2 regions of the Vibrio sp. KUL70 genome follow, and region 2 is predicted to be linked to the other one. Evidence: predicted binding sites of a transcription regulator. Region 2 holds the regulator's gene; the other holds the start of a gene.
The links. Region 2 encodes MetJ, which represses methionine synthesis genes. Its sites were predicted from a motif close to TTAGACNTNTANANGTCTAA; they were not measured.
Positions count from the first base shown of each region.

Region 1: the regulator MetJ is predicted to act here: its motif matches at 7,662-7,681, upstream of metK (methionine adenosyltransferase).

Region 1 covers NZ_AP045834.1:2,641,714-2,653,801, reverse strand. The annotation lists gene AC6I7V_RS11750 (PilT/PilU family type 4a pilus ATPase) at 1-596, shown strand, start outside; gene AC6I7V_RS11745 (hypothetical protein) at 652-810, opposite strand; gene ruvX (Holliday junction resolvase RuvX) at 906-1,328, opposite strand; gene AC6I7V_RS11735 (YqgE/AlgH family protein) at 1,360-1,923, opposite strand; gene gshB (glutathione synthase) at 2,017-2,967, opposite strand; gene rsmE (16S rRNA (uracil(1498)-N(3))-methyltransferase) at 2,981-3,712, opposite strand; gene AC6I7V_RS11720 (endonuclease) at 3,861-4,592, opposite strand; gene AC6I7V_RS11715 (SprT family zinc-dependent metalloprotease) at 4,683-5,186, opposite strand; gene AC6I7V_RS11710 (DUF2189 domain-containing protein) at 5,264-6,061, opposite strand; gene metK (methionine adenosyltransferase) at 6,417-7,571, opposite strand; gene tkt (transketolase) at 7,920-9,914, shown strand; gene epd (erythrose-4-phosphate dehydrogenase) at 10,096-11,130, shown strand; gene AC6I7V_RS11690 (phosphoglycerate kinase) at 11,282-12,088, shown strand, end outside.
Region 2 covers NZ_AP045834.1:2,821,578-2,833,665, forward strand. The annotation lists gene ppc (phosphoenolpyruvate carboxylase) at 235-2,871, shown strand; gene AC6I7V_RS12715 (PadR family transcriptional regulator) at 3,231-3,770, shown strand; gene metF (methylenetetrahydrofolate reductase) at 3,861-4,754, opposite strand; gene AC6I7V_RS12725 (bifunctional aspartate kinase/homoserine dehydrogenase II) at 5,032-7,443, opposite strand; gene AC6I7V_RS12730 (O-succinylhomoserine (thiol)-lyase) at 7,443-8,627, opposite strand; gene metJ (met regulon transcriptional regulator MetJ) at 8,837-9,157, shown strand; gene AC6I7V_RS12740 (malic enzyme-like NAD(P)-binding protein) at 9,324-10,610, opposite strand; gene rpmE (50S ribosomal protein L31) at 10,818-11,036, opposite strand; gene priA (primosomal protein N') at 11,360-12,088, shown strand, end outside.

The DNA of each region.
Region 1 (12,088 bases), 180 kb from region 2:
CCCAGCGCGAGGTGGGTTTAGATACAGAGAGCTACGAAATTGCGCTTAAGAATTCGTTACGCCAAGCACCCGATATGATCTTGATTGGTGAGATTCGAAGCCGTGAAACCATGGAATACGCAATGACCTTTGCTGAAACGGGGCATCTGTGTATGGCAACGCTGCACGCAAATAATGCCAACCAAGCGTTAGAACGTATTCTTCATTTGGTGCCGAAAGAGCAAAAAGAGCAGTTCTTGTTTGATTTGTCGATGAACCTACGTGGCGTTGTGGCGCAGCAGCTCATACGAGACAAAAATGGCAATGGTCGTCATGGTGTGTTTGAGATCTTACTCAACAGCCCACGTGTGTCAGATCTTATTCGTCGTGGTGATTTACATGAGCTCAAAGCAACGATGGCAAAGTCGAAAGAGATTGGAATGCAGACTTTCGATCAAGCATTGTATGACTTGGTTGTTGCAGGGAAAATTAGTGAAGAGGATGCATTCCACAGTGCTGACTCGGCGAACGATCTTAGGTTAATGTTAAAAACGCAGCGCGGTGACGGTGATTACGGCAGTGGATCTCTGGCTGGCGTGAAAATTGATATGGGTTAAATAACAAAAGCCCTGAACGTGTTCAGGGCTTTGAAATCTTTGAGTTTAATGAAGCTTAATTGTGTGAAAAACCGCGATTGTCAGAGTAGTAACCTCTCTCTTTTTCAAGCTTTATTTTCTCAGGGTACTGATTACCACTGTAGCCTGAAGAGCTGTTTAATGAGCTACAAGCGGATATGGCGAGAACGGCAAACACAACTAGAATAATTTTCATAAGAACGTCCATTTTGATTATGGGTGCATCAGTGGTACGTCATAAATGAAGAGCGAGATCACAAAAAAGTCGAACTATTGACCACTTAATTTTTTCTATGAATATTGTGCTTCAAACCAGCTTTCTAGGATCACCACAGCAGATTGGTTATCAACATTACCTTTACTCAAGGCTTTATAGCCGCCCATGTCAAACAGCTCAGCGCGCGCTTCAGCCGTAGAGAGTCTCTCATCATGAAGTTCAACATCAACACCAAAACGTCCCTTCAGGCGGTTAGCAAACTTCTTTGCTCGTGGGGTAATAGTCTCTAGCTCTTTTCCGTGAAGATCGGTTGGATATCCAACAACAATGAGATCGGGTTGCCACTCTTTGATCTGCTTTTCAATATCGTCCCAGTTTGGGATGCCATCTTTTGCTTTAAATGCTTTCAGTGGGCTAGCTGTGCCTGTGATTTCTTGACCAATAGCGCTACCGATACTTTTTGTACCGTAATCGAATGCCATAATTGTACGTGACATAGTGTTTCCAAATTGATGAGATGGATAAAGGTTATGCGTGACCAGATTCTGCCGACAGCTGCGCCGCGTTGATTCCGAGCATCTGAACGGCGACTTTCCAACGCTCTGCGATAGGGGTGTCAAAGATGACTTTAGGGTCGGCCTCAACAGTGAGCCAAGAGTTCTCAGTCAGTTCTGTTTCTAGCTGTCCGGGTTCCCAACCTGCGTAGCCTAAAGCGACAAGGTAGTGCTGAGGCTCATCCTCGGTGCCTAGAACCGTAAGAATGTCACGCGATGTCGTGACAGAGAGCTGATCCGTCATGCTGATACTGGATTGGTAATTGCCGTTAGGCTTATGCAGAATAAAACCTCTGTCTTCAGCAACAGGGCCGCCACTTAAGACGGGTTTGTCTAAACTGGCTTGATTCAACTTAGGCTGGGTGGCATCGATTTCAACCTGTTTGAGCATATTGCCTACAGTGACGTTAATGGGAGCGTTAATCATCAGCCCCATTGCTCCCTCGTCGTTGTGTTCACAAAGGTAGATCACTGAGTTTTGGAAGTAAGGATCTTTCATTCCAGGCATTGCGACCAGAAAATGGTTAGTGAGATTCATAGTACCTCCTGCTCTAAAGGAAAAGGAGCGGCTGGGTCGCCGCTCTCATGCTAACTCAGTCAGCTAATATTATTGTCTAATGATAAGCTTAGGTTATTTTGCGCTGATACGGCGTTCAATCGCATCCATTAGTTTACCGGTGATCGAGATATCGAAGGCGCCTTCAATTTCACGAATACAAGTTGGGCTAGTTACGTTGATCTCTGTTAGCTTATCACCAATCACATCAAGACCAACAAAAATCAGTCCTTTCTCTTTTAGAGTTGGAGCAACTGCTTTGGCGATTGCCCAGTCAGTTTCGCTAAGAGGACGTGCTTCCCCTGTTCCGCCCGCTGCTAGGTTGCCACGCGTTTCGCCTTTTGCTGGGATACGCGCTAGGCAGTAAGGCATTGGCTCCCCATCCACCACAAGAATACGCTTGTCACCATTGCTGATGTCTGGAACGAAAGTTTGAGCCATTGCGTAGTTCTGGCCGTGATTAGTTAGTGTCTCAATGATCACAGATACGTTTGGGTCACCTTCTTTTACTCGGAAGATAGAAGCGCCACCCATGCCATCAAGAGGTTTAAGAATCACATCACCATGCTTCTCACGGAACTCTTTAATCTTTTCCGCTTTACGCGTAACGATAGTGGTTGGCGTTAGCTCTGGGAACCACGCAGTGAACAGCTTTTCGTTACAATCACGAAGGCTTTGTGGTTTGTTTACGATGAGCGCACCGTTCTCTTCTGCACGCTCTAGGATGTAAGTCGCATAGATGTACTCAGTATCAAACGGAGGATCTTTACGCATTAGAACAGCATCGAGGTCAGACAGTGCGATAGTTTGCTCTGACTTGAATTCATACCAGCCGTTTGGATCTTCTTTAAGTTCAACAACCTTAGTATCCGCAATCGCAACACCTTGATCTAGGTGAAGATCGTTCATCTCCATGTAATGGATTTCGTAGCCGCGACGTTGCGCTTCAAGCATCATGGCAAAGCTAGAGTCTTTTTTGATGTTGATGGACGAAATAGGGTCCATCACAATACCGAGTTTGATCATTATTTTTCTCCGTTTAACCAAGATCGCCGAAACGAACTTGTAAAGCTGTAATTGCAGTTAGAGCCGCAGTCTCCGTGCGTAGAACACGTGGACCAAGTAGCGTCTCTTCAAATTTATATTGTTCTGTCATGCTGATCTCTTCAGCTGACAAACCACCTTCTGGACCAATCAGCAGTCGAACCTTGCTAATAGGCTCTGGCAGAGTGTTGATTGAGTACTTAGCTCTAGGGTGTAGGTTTAACTTAAGCGCTTCGCTTGGCTCACTGCACCACTCTTCGAGCTGCATGATAGGGCGAATTACAGGTACGGTGTTACGACCACACTGCTCACAGGCGGCAATCGCAATCTTCTGCCATTGAGCTAGCTTTTTCTCGAAGCGTTTTGCATCAAGCTTCACGCCGCAGCGTTCAGAGATGAGTGGGGTAATGGTGTTGACGCCAAGCTCTACCGATTTTTGGATGGTGAATTCCATCTTATCGCCGCGAGAGATAACCTGACCAAGATGCAGGTCGAGCGGTGACTCACTGCTGCGCTCGATACGCTCTGTCACGTTAACCGTCACATTTTTCTTCGATACTTCGGTGATCTCAGCCGGAAACTCAGCTCCGCTACCATCAAAAAGCAGAACCTCTTGGCCCTCTTTCATGCGCAATACGCGTCCAACATGCCCTGCAGCATCCTCGCCAAGTGCAAGAGAACCTAATTGTTGAATGGGTTCAGGGTGGTGAATTCGAGGGATTCTCATGTTGGTTGACCTGTAAATTGTTAATCTGGGGTTTAATATCTCAGCCTAACATGGATGCGCGATGAAGAAAAAACAAGGGCAGCGCCAGAGTTTCAAAGTAATTTGAAACTCTGGTATCCAAAACAGAGATTTAAGGAGGCAAGGTGGGTTACTTACAATTCTCGTAAACAAACGGGTTATGGTTGCCTTGAATGCGGAAAATACGTTCATCACGAGTACATTCCCACTCATCGACAGGGAACTGCTTATTCCATGCCATCATCAAGTTAGTTTGTTGTTTCGATAGCTTGAAGCCGTATTCTTTGCTCATGTACAGATAGGTACGCGCAATCGAACCTTTGGCGCGATCGGGTGGCATTACCTTGCGCTGTTTGAAGTTGACCTGCATCTCACATTGGCCATAGCTAACGCCATCAACACCATTCCATTGGCTGAAGTTGTAGTTAGAGCGATCACCATTCACTTCTCCGATTGCAGGAGTTAGGTTATGGAGGTCGGCTTCCATTGATTTAAAAACCTTATCATTGTGGGTGCAGTTCTTACGACCGCCATTCTGCCAACACTGGCGCTGGTGGCCGAATTGCCATGCCGGAACCACATGTTCCCACTCGATGCGAGAAGCTCGCTTCTGCTGCTTTCTGACTTCATAGCCGCATCCTTCAAGGTCAGGGACCCCTTTCTTTTTATCCTTCCAAGTAATGTCACAACCACAATAGAAAGAAGTGGGGTGGTCAAGGTAGATCTTTACGGCTTCCCGTTTTGCTTTGGAAAAAGAGCTTGGCGGCGCGGCGAAAACGCTTTGGGTTACCAGTAGGCCAAATAGTATTGAAAAGCAAAAAGACACCAGTAGGCCAAATGCTTTTGAAGGTGATTTTTTCATGCGAAAAGACTGATAAAAGTATGATAATTATCAGTCTAGCACTCAAATGACACTTTACTCTATTACATTTTATTGCTGGCTTTATTGTGCCTAGCTGAGCTGTTTACCGGTGAAAGTGAGAAGCTGGTTGCACTGCTGACAGCGGTAGCTTGCTTGATTGCGCTGCACTTTATTATGACGGCGGATGGTCAGTGGGTAGAGGGTACAGCCGCAGTTGTATTCGAATGTCTTTCCTTGTACTGAGTCCACCGAAAAGCTATGCGTGGTCTTTGCTGGCACCTTGAATACCTGCTCCATCACATACCGCCACTCTTTACCATGAGGCTTAACACGGCCAAAGACTTGGTGGGTAATAAGGTGAGCTATTTCATGAGGGATCACCTCTTCAATAAAGGCGTCTTGATTTTCATTGAACAGCACCGAATTTAGACGTATCTCATTGAGTTGAAGATAAGCTTTGCCTGCTGCTTTTCCTCGTACTTGGTAAGTTAGCTTTGGTATTGGAAATTGGCGAGAGAAGTGCGAGTTTGCAATATAAATACATTCCGCCAACTTCTTATTGGCTCGATGATGCAATGGGTTGTAAGACGACAAAGATGAGACTCCAAACAAAAGGCCTTAGCTAGATGCTAAGGCCTTATCCTATCATTGGTTCTGATCGAGATCAGGTACTACATATGGTGATTTTTCTTGATCGTCTCACGGTAGGCGTGCCATGTACCGTAGCCGAGTAGTGGCATGGTTACGATCATACCGACACCATAAGTGGCAAACCCGATTAAGATACCGCCGCAAATGATAGCAGCCCAGACCACCATCGCCGGCAGGTTCGATTTCACTGCGTTGAAACTAGTGAATATCGCACTCATCACGTCAACTCGGCGCTCCATCATAAGTGGAATAGAGAAGGCTGAGATACTGAAAATCAGACTAGCGATAACGAAGCCGACGACAGAGCCCGTGATTAAGAAAGGAGCAAATTCAGCCAGCGGTGCTCCTTGCACTGACGGGTATAGAGCATGCAGTAGAGCAGCGATTCTCATCCAGAAAATCATCGCGACCATCAATACAATCGCAAATGCCCATTGGTGGGTTGAGTTGCGAGTGATGGCCTTCATTGAATGGAATAAACTGGCGTTGTGGCCTTTCTCTCTCTCCCAACTAGCGTCATATAAGCCGAGAGCCAAAAATGGTCCAATCAGCATGTACACAATTAGGCTAGGCATAACCACTAAATGTGTGCCTTGCCACTGAACAAGCTGAACAATCGCTACGGCAGCGGCCATAAAACATAAGCCATAGAATGCGCTGATCATCGGCATTCGCACTAGATCGTGAAGCGCGAGTGAGAGCCAATGAAAGGGCGCAGAAATACTGACTTGGTTGCATGGAATAGTGCGAGCGTATTCACTGTCACTCACCCTATTTTTGTCTTTTTTAAAATCGGATGGATTTGCGGTACGAGGCATAACTTCCCCTTAGTTAACATAACGTCCTGGATTCAACCTCATTTGTCCTCACAGCGGCTGGCAGCGAGTCATCTTGGTTGAGCTGTTATTGAAATATCATGTCCTAGAGAGCCGTCTCGCGTTTCCTAACGGGGTGTAACCTAACCAGTTGTTGCACCAAATGTGAGCTTGATCGCCTAGGAGTACTTTAACTATTGTCACTACTGCTAAAAAACACAAATTATCCGAGATGTTTTTGAGTGGAATTTTATTAGAGAAATTGACGAAATATGGCAGGGAGTCAGAGGTAACTGCATAAAAATAAAGCCCTTACTGGCGGGTAAGGGCTTTTGGAAATTTTTTGCTTGGCGCGAAATTATTTTAGGCCAGCAAAGTCAGCTAGGATTGCTGCTTTGTCGGTTGCTTCCCAAGGGAACTCTTCGCGACCGAAGTGGCCGTAAGCTGCTGTCTGCTTATAGATCGGTTGAAGAAGGTTCAGCATCTCTTGCAGGCCGTATGGACGTAGGTCGAAGTTTTGACGAACGGCTTCAATGATGATGTCGTGAGATACTTTTTCAGTACCGAAAGTCTCAACCATGATAGATGTTGGATCAGCAACACCGATAGCGTAAGAAAGTTGGATTTCACAACGGTCTGCCATGCCAGCCGCAACGATGTTTTTAGCAACGTAACGAGCCGCGTAAGCTGCGCTGCGGTCAACCTTTGATGGATCTTTACCAGAGAATGCGCCACCACCGTGACGAGCTGCACCGCCGTAGGTATCAACAATGATCTTACGACCCGTTAGACCACAGTCACCCATTGGGCCACCGATTACGAAACGGCCAGTTGGGTTGATGAAGAAGTTAGTGTCTTTGTTGATCCACTCAGAAGGTAGTACTGGCTTGATGATCTCTTCCATCACTGCTTCACGCAGATCAGGTGTCGTTACTGAATCACAGTGCTGAGTTGAAAGAACAACAGCGTCGATACCAACAATCTTGCCTTGGTCGTATTGGAAAGTAACTTGTGATTTCGCATCTGGACGAAGGAAATCTAGCTTGCCGCTCTTACGCACTTCAGCTTGTTTTTTAACAAGTAGGTGAGAGTAAGTAATTGGTGCTGGCATTAGGATTTCAGTTTCGTTTGTTGCGTAACCGAACATGATGCCTTGGTCACCTGCACCTTGCTCTTTAGGGTCAGCTTTATCAACACCTTGGTTGATGTCTGGAGACTGCTTACCAATTGTGTTTAGTACAGCACAAGAGTCAGCATCAAAGCCCATGTCAGAGTGAACGTAACCAATTTCACGAACGGTTTCACGAGTGATCTCTTCGATATCAACCCATGCAGACGTTGTTACTTCACCGCCAACCATAACCATGCCCGTTTTCACGTATGTCTCACAAGCAACACGTGCTTTAGGATCCTGTTCTAAGATGGCATCAAGAACAGCATCAGAGATTTGGTCTGCAATTTTATCTGGATGGCCTTCTGAAACAGATTCAGAAGTGAAAAGGTGCTTAGCCATGAGAGCTCCACTTTTAGTATTAGGTGCAAAGTTTCTATCTGCGTCGCAGAGGGTTGCGCCGAGATCAAATTCAATAATTTCTGTAGGTGTTTCTACATCTAGACGTCTATTCTAAATTCCAACGGTCGAATTACAAGCTCTTTTTTATGATATGTCATAACCAAACGATTGCTTTCTCACTTATGCTAGTCCGTTAAAAACTAGGGAAATGTTGTAAAAGTGCGAAAACTGACCTTGAAAACCTCAGCAAAACGTTTGCAGTCACCATAGGCGTTTGAGAGAATAACCGCGCTAACAACTAGCAATTATTTCTCATTTTTCAAATCGCTTATGCACTCAGGAGCAGACATGCCTTCTCGTAAAGATCTCGCAAATGCAATCCGCGCACTTAGTATGGACGGTGTTCAACAAGCTAATTCAGGCCACCCAGGCGCACCTATGGGTATGGCTGATATCGCTGAAGTTCTTTGGCGTGGTCACTTGAACCACAACCCAGCAAATCCAGAGTGGGCAGACCGCGACCGTTTTGTACTGTCAAACGGCCACGGCTCAATGCTAATTTACTCTCTGCTTCACCTAAGCGGTTATGAGCTATCTATTGAAGATCTTAAGAACTTCCGTCAACTTCACTCTAAGACGCCAGGTCACCCAGAGTATGGCTACGCACCGGGTATCGAAACGACAACAGGTCCTCTAGGCCAAGGCATCACTAACGCAGTTGGTATGGCGATGGCTGAGAAAGCATTGGCTGCTCAGTTCAACAAAGAAGGCCACGACATCGTTGACCACTTCACTTATGCATTCATGGGTGATGGCTGTTTGATGGAAGGTATCTCTCACGAAGCATGTTCTCTAGCTGGTACGCTAGGTCTTGGTAAGCTTATCGCTTTCTGGGATGACAACGGCATCTCTATCGATGGTGAAGTTGAAGGTTGGTTCTCTGACGACACGCCTAAGCGTTTTGAAGCATACGGCTGGCACGTAATCCCTGCAGTAGACGGTCACGATATCGAAGCAATCAACGCTGCAATCGAGGCGGCTAAAGCAGACCCTCGTCCAACGCTTATCTGTACTAAAACTATCATCGGTTTTGGTTCTCCAAACAAATCCGGCTCTCACGACTGTCACGGCGCACCACTAGGTCACGACGAAATCGCAGCAACGAAAGAAGCACTAGGCTGGGCTCACGGTCCATTTGAAGTTCCAGCAGACATCTACGCTGAGTGGGATGCAAAAGAAGCAGGTGCAGAGAAAGAAGCGGCTTGGAACGCGAAATTTGACGCGTACGCGGCGGCTTACCCAGCAGAAGCAGCAGAGCTTAAGCGTCGTCTGAATGGCGAACTACCAGCAGAGTGGGAAGAGAAGGCAAACCAAATCATTGCTGATCTTCAAGCAAACCCTGCTGATATCGCATCACGTAAAGCATCTCAAAACGCACTAGAAGCGTTTGGTCAAATGCTTCCAGAATTTATGGGCGGCTCTGCTGACCTAGCACCTTCGAACCTAACTATGTGGTCTGGTTCTAAGTCTCTAGAAGCAAATGACTTCTCTGGTAACTACATCCACTACGGTGTACGTGAATTCGGTATGACGGCGATCATGAACGGTATCGCACTACATGGTGGTTTCGTTCCTTACGGCGCAACATTCCTAATGTTCATGGAATACGCACGTAACGCAATGCGCATGGCTGCTCTGATGAAAGTTCAGAACATCCAAGTTTACACGCACGATTCTATCGGTCTTGGCGAAGATGGCCCAACTCACCAACCTGTTGAGCAAATGGCATCACTTCGTCTAACACCGAACATGAGCACATGGCGTCCATGTGACCAGGTTGAGTCTGCAGTGGCTTGGAAACTGGCTATCGAGCGTAAAGACGCACCAACGTCTCTAATCTTCTCTCGTCAAAACCTTGCACAACAACCTCGTGATGCAGAGCAAGTAGCGAACATCGCAAAAGGTGCTTACATCCTGAAAGATTGTGAAGGTAAGCCAGAGCTTATCCTTATCGCAACGGGTTCTGAGGTTGAGCTAGCAGTAGAAGCGGCGGCGCAACTAACGGCTGAAGGCAAAAAAGTACGCGTTGTTTCAATGCCATCTACTGATGCATTCGACAAGCAAGATGCGGCTTACCGCGAAGAAGTTCTACCGTCAGACGTAACAGCACGTATCGCTATTGAAGCAGGTATTGCTGACTTCTGGTACAAGTACGTTGGCTTCGACGGTCGCATCATCGGTATGACAACATTCGGTGAATCTGCACCAGCTGGCGAACTATTCAAGATGTTTGGCTTTACTACTGAGAACGTAGTAAGCACAGCTCAAGAGCTTCTAGCTTAATGTGAGTTATCCACGAAGGCCTGAGTGCTGAAGTGAAAATAGAGAACCGAGCTCTGAGTAGCTCGGTTTTTTATTGGTTGTCATGAATTATTTTTAGCGAGTTAGATCACTCAACTAATGCCTTTTAGGTAGGATTCGGTTATCATCTGTTGCACGAAATTTTGGTTAGATGTATGGAACTATGCTAAAAGTCGCAATCAACGGATTTGGAAGAATAGGGCGCAATGTTCTAAGAGCGCTTTATGAAAGTGGCAAAAGCCAACAAATCAAAGTTGTCGCAGTTAATGAGTTAGCGCAACCTGACGCTATGGCTCATCTGCTTCAATACGACACCAGTCACGGCCGTTTCGGCAAGAAAATCTCGAACGATCAAGAGCATATTTATATTCATCATGAAAGTGGTGAAATCGATACTGTTCGTATTCTCCATTTAGCTGAAATTGACCTACTCCCTTGGCGCGATCTTGAAGTGGATATCGTGCTGGATTGTACCGGCGTGTATGGTTGCCGAGCCGATGGCCTCGCTCATATCGAAGCTGGCGCTAAAAAGGTGCTGTTCTCACACCCAGGTGCGAACGACCTCGACAACACCATTATCTACGGTGTTAACCACGATTCTATTAAAGCCAGCGACCGCATTGTTTCCAATGGTTCTTGTACCACCAACTGTATCGTACCTATCATCAAGGTTCTTGATGAGGCGTTTGGTATTGATTCTGGCACTATCACTACGATTCACTCGTCGATGAATGACCAGCAGGTGATTGACGCTTACCACTCGGACTTGCGTCGTACCCGTGCTGCGAGCCAATCTATTATTCCAGTTGATACCAAACTTCATAAAGGTATTGAACGAATCTTTCCGAAATTTTCTAACAAGTTTGAAGCGATTTCTGTGCGAGTACCGACGGTTAACGTTACAGCAATGGATCTAAGTGTCACAATTAATACGAATGTGAAAGTTAATGACGTAAATCAAACCATTGTTAAGGCATCTCAGTGTACATTACACAACATCGTTGACTATACTGAAGCACCGCTTGTATCCATCGACTTTAATCACGATCCTCATAGCGCGATTGTGGATGGTACTCAAACCAGAGTGAGCAACGGCCACTTAGTAAAAATGCTAGTGTGGTGTGATAATGAATGGGGCTTTGCAAACCGAATGCTGGATACGGTACTTGCAATGCAGGCTTCCGAAGGCGAGAAGTAGAGCCCGGACGCAAATATGCGGATTATTTATTTTTAAGCTTGAAATAAATACCAAGTATCCACATATTATGACCAGTTGAAGAATTTATAGGCTTAGCAGGGTTGCTGAGTTTCCAAAACTTTATATTTATTTAAATTTGAGAGGACAAATCATGTCTGTGATCAAGATGACTGACCTGGAACTAGCAGGTAAACGCGTATTTATCCGTGCTGACCTAAACGTACCAGTAAAAGACGGTAAAGTAACTTCAGATGCTCGTATCCTTGCATCTCTACCAACTATCAAGCTTTGTCTAGAAGCTGGTGCAAAAGTAATGGTTACTTCACACCTTGGTCGCCCAACGGAAGGCGAGTACAACGAAGAGTTCTCTCTACAACCTGTAGTTAACTACCTAAACGACGCACTAGACTGCGAAGTTAAACTGGCTAAAGACTACCTAAACGGCCTAGAGCTAAACGCTGGTGAACTCGTTGTTCTAGAAAACGTTCGCTTCAACAAAGGCGAGAAGAAGAACGAAGAAGAGCTATCTAAAGCATACGCATCTCTATGTGACATCTTCGTAATGGATGCATTCGGTACGGCTCACCGTGCACAAGCATCGACTCACGGCGTTGGTACTTACGCTCCTGTAGCGTGTGCTGGTCCTCTTCTTGCTGCTGAGCTAGAAGCACTAGGTAAAGCAATGGACAACCCAGAGCGTCCACTTGTGGCTATCGTTGGTGGTTCTAAAGTTTCAACTAAACTGACGGTTCTTGAGTCTCTATCAAAAGTTGCTGACCAACTTGTTGTTGGTGGTGGTATCGCGAACACCTTCATCGCTGCGGAAGGTCACAACGTAGGTAAGTCTCTATACGAAGCAGACCTAGTTGAAACAGCTCAAAAGCTAATGAAAGAGTGTGCTATCCCAGTTGCAACTGACGTAGCATGTGCAAAAGCATTCGATGAGAACGCAGAAGCT
Region 2 (12,088 bases):
TGCTATCGAACAAAAGCGACCTCTCGAGGTCGCTTTTGTACTGTTTTGATAGGTACATCGTAAATTTGTAATTAACTTTCACCTTCGTTCTCTCAGAAAAGAAAATTTCTAACTTCCCAATTTATATAACCAATAATTGCAAACTTAGGATGCTTTATTTGACTAGATACAGCAGTTTTCGCTAGATTGTGTATCTAACAAGGAACAATGGATGTAATTTTTTTACGAGGCAGGATGACAATGAACGAGAAATACGCCGCTCTCAAGAGTAACGTGAGCATGCTAGGACGCTTGCTAGGTAACACTATTCAAGACGCGCATGGCGACGTAATCCTAGAGAAAGTGGAAACTATCCGTAAACTTTCCAAGTCAGCTCGAGCAGGCAACCAAGCTGACCGCGACAGCCTAGTTGAAGAGATCAAAAATTTACCGAACGAGCAACTCACCCCTGTCGCTCGTGCTTTCAACCAATTTCTAAACCTCACCAACATGGCGGAGCAATACCACACCATTTCTCGCCACTGTGAAGAACACGTGTGTGAACCAGACGTACTTCAATCTCTGTTCTCTAAGCTAAACCAAAATGACATCAGCAAACTCGATGCTGCTCAAGCCGTTCGCGACCTAAATATCGAGTTAGTACTGACCGCTCACCCAACTGAAATCACTCGTCGCACCATGATCAACAAGCTGGTTAAGATCAACGAGTGTCTATCAAAGCTTGAGCTGAGCGATCTATCAAACAAAGAGCGCGTGAAAACTGAACGTCGTCTAGAGCAACTGATCGCTCAAGGCTGGCACTCAGACGTGATTCGCCAACAACGCCCAACTCCGCTTGATGAAGCGAAATGGGGCTTTGCCGTCGTTGAAAATTCACTATGGGAAGCCGTACCAGATTTCCTACGTGAAATGGATGGTCGCCTAAAAAGTTTCCTTGGTGAAGGCCTACCTATCGATGCTCGCCCGGTTCACTTCTCATCTTGGATGGGCGGTGACCGCGACGGTAACCCGTTTGTCACACACTCAGTCACTAAAGAAGTGCTGCGCCTATCTCGCTGGAAAGCCGCTGATCTTTACCTAGGTGACATCAACGAGCTGATCACTGAACTGTCGATGACGAAGTGCAACGACACAGTACGCGAATTGGCTGGTGACGAGCACGAAGCCTACCGCGCGATCCTGAAGAGCTTACGTACGCTACTTACGGATACGCTTGAAGTACTGGACGCGAAACTGCACGACGCCGAAGTACCGAAGAAAACCACGCTACAGAATATCGACCAACTGTGGACACCGCTTTACGCATGTTACCAATCGCTGCATGAGTGTGGCATGGGCGTCATCGCAGACGGTTCACTCTTGGATACACTACGTCGTATCAAAGCCTTTGGTGTACACCTAGTTCGTCTTGATATCCGCCAAGAGAGCACACGTCACTCAGACGTTCTTTCTGAGCTCACTCGCTACCTAGGTATCGGTGACTACGACCAATGGAGCGAGCAAGACAAGATTGCTTTCCTAACCAACGAGCTAAGCTCTAAGCGCCCACTACTTCCGCGTGATTGGGAGCCATCTGAGCCCGTTAAAGAAGTTTTAGATACCTGTAAGGTCATTGCTGCACAACCTCGTGAAGCCTTTGGTGCTTACGTTATCTCAATGGCTCGCACGGCGTCAGACGTACTTGCGGTTCACCTACTACTTCAAGAATCAGGCTGTCCGTACCGCATGGATGTATGTCCATTGTTCGAAACGCTAGACGACTTGAACAACTCTGAAGCGGTAATGAAGCAGCTAATGAGCATCGACCTATATCGTGGCTTTATCCAGAACCACCAAATGGTCATGATCGGTTACTCGGACTCAGCAAAAGATGCTGGCGTGATGTCTGCAGGTTGGGCGCAATACGATGCAATGGATAAGCTTGTCAAAGCGTGTGAAGAGGAAGGCATTGAGCTAACTCTATTCCACGGTCGTGGCGGTACAGTGGGTCGTGGTGGCGCGCCTGCACACGCAGCACTACTTTCTCAACCACCAAAGAGCTTGAAAGGCGGCTTACGTGTTACTGAGCAAGGCGAGATGATCCGCTTTAAGCTTGGCTTACCAGATGTCGCAGTGAACAGCTTCAACCTATACGCAAGCGCGATCTTAGAAGCGAACCTGCTTCCACCACCAGAGCCAAAACAAGAGTGGCGCGATCTGATGGAAGTACTCTCACAAGTTTCTTGTGAAGCCTACCGCAAAGTGGTTCGTGGCGAAGAGAAATTCGTTCCTTACTTCCGCCAGGCAACCCCTGAGCTAGAGCTTGGTAAACTGCCTCTAGGCTCTCGTCCAGCGAAGCGTAATCCAAACGGTGGCGTAGAGAGTTTACGTGCTATTCCTTGGATTTTCTCTTGGAGCCAAAACCGCCTCGTACTACCTGCGTGGTTGGGTGCCGGAGAAGCGATTCAATACTCGGTCGATCAAGGCCATCAAGCCCTACTTGAGGAGATGTGTCGCGAGTGGCCATTCTTCTCGACTCGCCTGGGTATGCTTGAGATGGTTTACTCGAAGTGTAATATAGAGATCGCTAAGTACTACGACCAACGTTTAGTAGACGAAGAGCTATTGCCATTAGGTGAGAAACTTCGCGAACAGCTACAAAAAGATATTAAAACCGTGCTAAATGTAGAGAACAACGAAAACCTAATGCAGAGCGACCCTTGGGGCCAAGAGTCTATCCGCTTACGTAACATCTACGTTGAGCCATTGAACATGCTTCAAGCTGAGCTACTATACCGTACTCGTCAGAGTGAAACGCCACCAGCAGAGCTAGAAGAAGCGCTTATGGTGACCATAGCTGGCATTGCAGCTGGCATGCGCAATACCGGTTAGGCAGGATAATATTCTAAAATAAGCACAAAAGGTCGCCCTTGGCGACCTTTTTATTTCACCCAAGAAACACTATTGAGTCTTTTATCAGTTTTTTGGGTTATTTTGTCCATGTATTCTACTTTATGCTTATTATTTAGATATACTACTTCCCCGCTGCGAAAACACTCCAATCAAAATATTTCGCAGCACTGGACTAGGCAATCTAGTCCGACTAGGTGATAAACGGCTTTATAAGGTGACACAACCAACAACAAAGAGTGTTGGTGCAACTTAAACATAACCCAATATATCGTGCCGCAAGAAGCACACTTGATGTTTAAGTTTTTGTTTACTGTTTATTGACCATTTGGATTGAAGACATGTCATTACCACACGTAATTCTAACCGTTTTAAGTACACGCGATGCTACTGGTTACGATATCACTAAAGAATTCTCAGCAAGCATTGGATACTTCTGGAAAGCTAGCCACCAACAAGTTTACCGCGAGCTCAACAAAATGGCTCAAAACGAGCAAGTAACTTGCGTACTCGAGCCTCAAGAAGGCAAGCCTGACCGTAAAGTTTACTCAATCACAGACGCCGGCCGTCGTGCTCTTGGAGAATGGTTCGAACAACCAACAGCACACCCAACTGTACGTGATGAGTTCTCAGCAAAACTGATGGCTTGTGCTGTACAACCCTCAGCTGCATACCAAGTACAACTTTCTGAATTAGTTGAAGAGTCACGCAAGCTGGTTTCTCATTACAAAGAGATCGAAGCGGCTTACTACGCAACGCCATCAACACTAGATAAGCAAGCGCGTCTAGAGCGACTCACACTGCGTCGCAACCTGCTGATTCGTGAAGCGTGGATCATGTGGGCTGAAGAAGTTCTACTAGAGCTTGAAACGCTAGCATAAGTCCGACCCTGGTGATGTCACCAGAGGCTAGATAAGTAAAAGGCTTGAATACTGAGTATTCAAGCCTTTTTTGTATCAGCTAAGCAGGGTTTAAGCAACTTGAGGGCGTACACCTAGAGTGTGGCAAAGTGCGTAAGTCATCTCAGCACGGTTCAGTGTATAGAAGTGGAAATCTTTGACACCTTCACGGCTTAGCGTTCTCACCATATCAATCGCTTGACTCGCACCTACCAGTTGACGCGTTGTTGGGTCATCGTCTAAGCCTTCAAACTGTTTTGCCATCCAACCCGGTACTTTGACATTATTCATCGCCGCAAAGCGAGACGCTTGTTTAAAATTAGATACCGGTAGAATACCCGGCACAATTTCAGCCTCAATACCAGCAGCAACACAACGGTCACGAAAACGTAGGTAGCTCTCTACATCAAAAAAGAACTGAGTAATGGCACGGTTGGCGCCAGCGTCTACTTTGCGTTTTAGGTTGAGTAGATCAGCTTGTGCGCTCTTCGCTTCTGGGTGTACTTCAGGGAAAGCAGCCACTGAGATATCGAAGTCATGGCGAGCTTTAAGCAGTTTAACAAGATCTGACGCATACATCTCTGGCGCACCGCCACCTGGAGGAATATCGCCACGCAGTGCAACGATACTTTGAATTCCATTCGCCCAGTAATCGTCAGCGATCTGAATCAACTCTTCACGGCTCGCATCAATACACGTTAGGTGTGGTGCTGCAACAAGGCCAGTCTGATCTTTGATCTCTTTGATGATTGAGTGAGTACGATCTCGCTCACCAGAGTTCGCACCATAAGTTACCGATACAAACTTAGGTTGTAGTGTTTTCAGACGGTGTACAGAGTTCCACAGTGTCTCTTCCATCTTCTCATTACTTGGCGGAAAAAACTCAAATGACACATTAATGTTGTCAGAAAGCTCAGCAATGTTCTGATTCAAAGCGTCTATGTGACTTGCGTGTGTATATCCCATCTTACTCTCCCTGTGGCCAACTCAACCACCAAAATCTCAAACCTTCAAACCGACGTTTAGACGTCTATATGTCCACAGAATGTATTGAATACGATTTAATGTCAACAGATCCATTATGAATTATTCTCAAGTTGATCGTGAGTAATCTTCAAGTCGATAAGTGGGTCGCAAACCAATAATAACGTACAAAAAAGGCTGAAAAACACATTGTGCTTTCAGCCTTATTTATCTTAGTGAATAGTATGCTATTTACGCTTTCAAACCATCGATCTGAGTTTTAGAACAAGCTCGACATTCTGTTCAAATCGGACTGAATCGCACCGGCCGTTACCTCACGTCCAGCGCCAGGACCACGAATCACCAATGGATTATCTTTGTACCATTTACTCTCAATCGCAAAGATGTTGTCACATGGTAGCAAGTTTGCAAGGGCGTGCTCTTTCGATAGCGCTTCAACCCCCACCGTTGCCTTACCGTTCTTCTCAAGGCGTGCAACATAACGCAGTACTTTGTGCTGAGACTGAGCCTTCTCTAAACGCTCAGCCAACTCTTCACTTAATATCGATGCTTTATCAAAGAAGTCATCGAGAGAGAGGTCCTGTAGCTCTTGAGGGACGAGAGATTCCACTTTGACGTTCTCAGGTTCAATATCCAAACCTGATTCACGCGCCAGAATAACCAACTTACGCATCACATCTGAACCATCAAGATCTGAGCGAGGATCGGGTTCTGTTAAACCTTGTTGCCACGCTAAGTCCACCAACTCACTGAATGGTACTGAGCCATCAAATTGTTGGAACAGCCAAGATAGAGTGCCTGAGAAGATGCCTGACAGGGCAATGATGTCATCACCACTCTCACGCAAGTCGCGCACTGTATGGTTAATTGGTAAGCCAGCTCCCACGGTCGCGTTGTACAACCAATGGCGACTGATCTTAGCGAACGCATCTTGTACCTTATGGTAATACTCACTCGATGCAGAACCTGCGACTTTGTTAGCCGAGATTAGGTGAATGCCTTGTTGAGCGATATCCAAATACTTGTCAGCTAACACTTTGCTCGCCGTCACATCCAGTACCACAACTTCATCGTAACCTTGGATTGAACCTAACTTGGTTAACCACTCACCATCCTTATACTCTACCGCCTCGTCATTAAAGCGATCCACAACTGTGCGAGCATCGATACCTTGTTCGTCATACCAATAAGTTTGACTGCCTACCACCGCAACCAACTCAAAGTTCATGCCACGGCGCTTTTCTAACTCACTCTTTTGCTCAGCAAACAGTGATAGCCAGCTTGAGCCGATGTTACCTTTGCCACACAAAGCAATCGCAACACGCTTCTGAGCTTGGAACAGCTGAGAGTGAATGCCTTTCACTAAGGTTTCCGTTTCCGACTTACGAATGACAGCCACTAAGCTCAAACGAGATTGAGATTCTGAGATAAACTCAACCGGTACGCTCTTAAGTTGTTGGTAGAAACCGTAACAGTGGTTCGGGTTCTTAGTGACACCAGCACCTACCGCAGCAACCAGTGAGTAACCCTCTCTGAGTTTGATTTCCGCTTCAATCGCGTGGTCTTGAAGATATTCAAGCGCTCCACCCGCGATCTCTTCAGTATAAGCAAGACGCAGACAATGTTTATCCGCTTGCAGCTCGTAAGCTAGTGGCTCAAGCTGAGCACGCTTAAGTCCCTCAAGCACCTCACTCTCAAGGCGCTCAAAGTCATGGCCGTGACCAAAGGTAAGCTGAATCAGTAGTACATCGTCCAGAGAGGTGATGATCTTAGCGCCGCGACCCGATGCTAAGACGCGCTCAATCTGTGTTGAACCCGATTCCGGCTGGTAGCTACAACGTAGGCTAAGATCCATTGCGCTCTGAGCAACAGGCTGCAGGGTTCGGCTGTGTAGCACTGGCGCTGCCAAACGTGCTAGCTCGCTTGCTTCATCAAGACGTAGCAAGGGCAGCAAACAAGCATCAGAGACCAATCTCGGGTCAGCACTATACACACCGGCCACATCACTCCAAATCGTCACGCGATCGACTTCCGCTAGTGCACCAATCACCGTCGCTGAGTAATCCGAACCATTACGACCTAAAAGCACCGTTTCACCCGCGCTGTTTTGCGCCATAAAGCCGGTAATCACGACACGGCAATGAGCGTGTTGCGCAAGAGACTCTTTAATCAATGCGTATGAACGAGCGCGATCCACCTCTGGCTGAGCACCCGCTTCGGCACGCAGAAAATCTCGTGCATCTTGCGCTACAGCTTGGAGATCACTCTGACATAAAAGCGCCGCTAGTAAGCGAGACGACCACACTTCACCATGACCTAGCACAGCCGCTTTTTGTGCCTCATTTAATGGCGCGGTTAATTCACCTAAAGCCGTAAACTCTCGTTGTAGAGTTGTGGTTAACTGCTCTGCTACTTCGCCCTCTAATAGTTCTGAAACCAACTCGAGTTGGAACTGACGCAGAGATTGCAGACACTCATGAGCCAAACGTCCATCTTTATCCAGCGCCTCTAAAAATTCGATCAATCGGTTCGTGGTTTTGCCTGCCGCAGACACCACTACCAAGTCTGTTTCGCTAGAGTACTCTTTGAGAATACTGACTACACGCTGATAGCACTCAGGGTTTGCCAAGCTGCTACCACCAAATTTATGCAATTGGCGAAAGTTAGCCATTACTTGTTCTCCCCGTTATCGATGAACTGCTGCGCTTTAGCAAAGGCTTGTTCAAGATCCGCAATCAAGTCTTCTGCATCTTCAAGGCCGACTGAGAGTCTCAGAAGCTGATGAGAAACACCCGCTTCCGCTAAAGCTTCTTCGCCCATTGCGCGGTGTGTCATTGAAGCGGGGTGACAGATCAAGCTCTCAACACCACCCAAAGACTCTGCCAATGAAAACAGCTCTAGCTCACCAACAAAGAGCTTAAGTGCCTCGAAAGAACCAGCAAATTCAAAGCTCAGCATAGACCCAAAACCGGACTGCTGCTTCTTAGCAATCTCATGACCTGGATGCTCAGGCAGGCTGGGGTGATAAATGGTATCAACCAAAGGTTGTTTCTGTAGCGCCGTTAGAATCTCACGAGAGCTCTCTTCATGCACACGCATACGCGCACCTAGTGTGCGAATACCACGTAGCGTCATGTAGCTGTCAAATGGTGTCCCCGTAGCACCAATGCAGTTCCCCCACCAAGCCAGCTCTTCAGCATGCTCTTCGGTCTTAGTAATCACTACGCCGCCGATCACATCTGAGTGTCCATTGATGTATTTAGTCGTTGAGTGGATAACGAAGTCAGCACCCAGCTCTAGAGGCTTTTGGAACACAGGAGTCAAGAAGGTATTATCCACCGCCACCTGAGCTCCCACCTCTTTCGCCTTACGGCAGGTTTCTGCAATGTCGACGACACGCACCAGTGGGTTTGATGGCGTTTCCAACAAGATCAATTTAGGCTTGAGTGCGATCGCTGCGTCGAATGCGGATTGATCCGATTGATCGACAAACAGCACCTTAAAGTCACCCTTTTGTGAGCGAGTATTGAAAAGTCGGTAAGTACCACCGTAGCAGTCGTGTGGTGCCACGATCAGATCATCACTACCAAGGAAAGCGGAAACCCAAAGGTTCAATGCAGAAGTACCACAGTTGGTCACAACTGCCCCCTTACCCGACTCCAATTCAAACAGGGCAGTCTCCAATAAGCCACGGTTTGGATTGCCTGAGCGAGTGTAATCATACTTAGGCACTTCACCAAAAGCGGGAAAACCGTAGTTAGTCGACAGATAAATAGGTGGAACAACGGCATGATGTTGAGTGTCTGACTCGATACCAGTACGTACGGCGATGGTTGCTGGTTTCCGGCTGCTCATAGGTGTTTCCTTACAGGTTTTGGCGTCTGAGAATCACAGCAGCTTGTCGGGGTTTGGCGGCTGTGTTAGATATATGTTATTCACTTTACTTTCATAAGAATGAGACGTCAACACTTCTAGACGTCTATATGTCTTTGCTTATGGCGGTAAATCCCGCTAAAATCCCCCCTATTAAATTAATCTAACAACTAAAGTGATGAAGGTACGCAATGGCCGACTGGAATGGTGAATACATAAGCCCATATGCTGAGCATGGAAAGAAAAGCGAACAAGTAAAGAAAATTACAGTTTCTATCCCTCTAAAGGTACTGAAAGTTCTAACTGACGAGCGTACCCGCCGCCAGATTAACAACCTGCGCCATGCAACAAACAGTGAGCTACTGTGTGAAGCCTTTCTGCATGCATATACTGGTCAGCCTCTACCAACAGATGAAGACCTACGTAAAGACCGCCCAGACGATATCCCAGCCGAAGTGAAAAAGCTGATGACAGAGATGGGTATCGAGTTCGAAGCGTTTGACGAAGAATAATCATAACTCAGTCACTACCTTCAACATTTGATTCGCTTCAGCTAAGCCATACCGATTGGTATTATTCATCTAACGTGAATTTCAGGCATAAAAAAACCGACTCCAGATGAGTCGGTTTTTTATTATTCTCTTCGCTCTACTAAACGACGATTACGCCATCCAGTCTCTATGCCATATAGTTTGCTGGCATCTCGATACGAGCCACACCTGAATCAACCGCCGCCTGAGCCACAGCTTTTGCCACGCGAGGCAATAGACGTGGGTCCATTGGCTTAGGAATAATGTAGCCTTTACCAAACTCAAGCGCTTCAGCACCTGCTGCTTTTAGTACATCTGCAGGTACTTCTTCTTTCGCGAGCTCACGAATCGCTTCCACTGCCGCTAGCTTCATTGCATCGTTGATTTCGCTTGCACGAACATCAAGAGCACCACGGAAGATGAATGGGAAACACAGAACGTTGTTGACTTGGTTCGGGTAATCACTACGGCCAGTACCCATGATAAGGTCGCTACGAACTTCGTGAGCAAGCTCAGGCTTGATTTCTGGATCTGGGTTAGAACACGCGAATACGATCGGCTTGTCAGCCATTAGCTTCAATGATTCTGCTGGTAGAAGGTTAGGACCTGATACACCTAGGAATAGGTCTGCACCTTCAATCACATCTTCTAGAGTACGCTTGTCAGTGTTGTTCGCGAACAGTTGCTTGTATTCGTTCAGATCGTCACGACGAGTGTGAATCACACCTTTGCGGTCTAGCATGTAGATCTTCTCACGCTGCGCGCCACACTTGATCAGCAGTTCCATACATGCAACTGCCGCTGCACCTGCACCCAAACAAACAATCTTACACTCTTCCAGCTTCTTACCTTGAAGCTCAATCGCATTCAACATACCCGCAGCTGTTACGATCGCAGTACCGTGCTGGTCATCGTGGAATACAGGAACATCACAACGCTCGATTAGACGGCGTTCAATTTCAAAACAGTCTGGTGCTTTGATGTCTTCTAGGTTGATGCCACCGAATGTATCGGCAATATTCGCTACTGTATCTACGAACTCATCGATTGTGCGGTGTTTTACTTCAATATCGATAGAATCTAAACCTGCAAAACGCTTAAACAGGAGCGCTTTACCTTCCATTACTGGTTTAGAAGCAATAGGACCTAGGTTACCTAGGCCAAGAATCGCCGTACCGTTAGAGATAACTGCAACCATGTTGCCTTTACCTGTGTACTTGTAAACGTTATCCACGTTCTGTGCGATTTCACGAACTGGCTCAGCCACACCTGGGCTGTAAGCAAGGGCCAGATCTTCTGCAGAATTTGCAGATTTTGTCAGTTCAACGGCAATTTTACCAGGAATTGGGAACTCATGATAATCAAGAGCTTGCTGACGGAATTGTTCTTGAGGTGATAGTTCTTCAGATTGAGGTTGGAGAGTGTCATCAGACATGGGTGTAGGTTTCCTAGAGTATTATTATTGGGGGAATCCGTTTTATATTAATGGATGTACTTCAAAGTTCCTAGGTGGTAAAGCCCCCTGTCTCACTAAAAAACGAGAATTCACTACTAATAAGACCAGTGCCCAGTTGAAATTACTAAATGCCAGATAACAAAAAAGGACACCGAAGTGTCCTTTTTCATGTCTACCAAGCGAGAATTACTTCTTGCTAGATAGAGCACCGAAACGCTTGTTGAAGCGATCTACACGGCCGCCTGTATCAACGATACGTTGCTTACCAGTGTAGAATGGGTGACATTTGTCACATACGTCTAGGTGGATAGACTCTTTACCTAGAGTAGAGTTGAATTCAAATGTGTTGCCGCAAGAGCAAGTAGCTGCTACAGCTTTGTATTCTGGGTGGATTCCAGCTTTCATGGGATAACCTCAAGTAGGCCGTGTCGCTATACGATTCTAAGCCGCACACCACACGTAGTTTAAAAAGAAATAAAGACACCGCACCTCACGAAAACGTGATGAAGCCATACCTTTAAGGCGCAGTATAGTAATGAATCTGTTAGGTAGGATCAACCAGTTTGGATGATTTTTTCGCCACTATTGCAGGATTTCTTCTTACTATTGCCTTTTTATGCTTTGCGTAGCGCCATCACCGACTTTAGCAAACAAACTGCTTCTCGAATTTAGTGCCCTTATCCTTTAGACTGGTTGCCCTGCACTCTCCAGAATTAACAAGCGAATTTATGCGTCCAACAATTGCCCGAGTGGCTCTGCCAGTCCCTTTAGATAAACAGTTTGACTACAAAATCCCAGGTCATTTGTTTCCTATTATTGGTGGACGCGTCTCGGTCCCGTTTGGTCGTCAAACTCTGACTGGTATTGTCACGGCTCTGGTCAATGAGTCTGAGTTTGAATTTGACAAACTTAAGTCGATTAAGGCTCTACTCGACAATCAACCTGTATGGCCTGACTCGGTCTATTCCTTGTTAGTATGGTGCAGCCAGTTCTATCAGTATCCATTAGGTGAAACCTTTGCTAACGCCCTGCCAAGCGCATTGCGTAAAGGTAAACCCGCAGACTTCGCGACACTGGTCGAGTGGCAAATCACACCACAAGGTAAAGATCAGTTGATGCAAGGCTTTGGACGCGCAGTCAAACAAGCCAAAGTCATGCACTTGCTTGAAAATGGCCCTGTTCCACATCAAGAGTTTATTGACCAAGAGATCTCAAGCTCGGTACTCAAAACCCTGGAAGAGAAAGGCTGGATAGAGTCTCGCGAGAAAAAGCCGACCCGTTATGCATGGCCAAGCGATCTTGAAAACGACCAAGACAAACCAAAGCTTAATGAAGAGCAGGCGATCGCGATTGCGACGGTGAATAGCCAAACCGAGTTCGGTTGTTTCCTATTAGAAGGTGTTACTGGTTCGGGCAAAACCGAAGTTTACTTAAATATGATTAAACCGGTGCTAGAA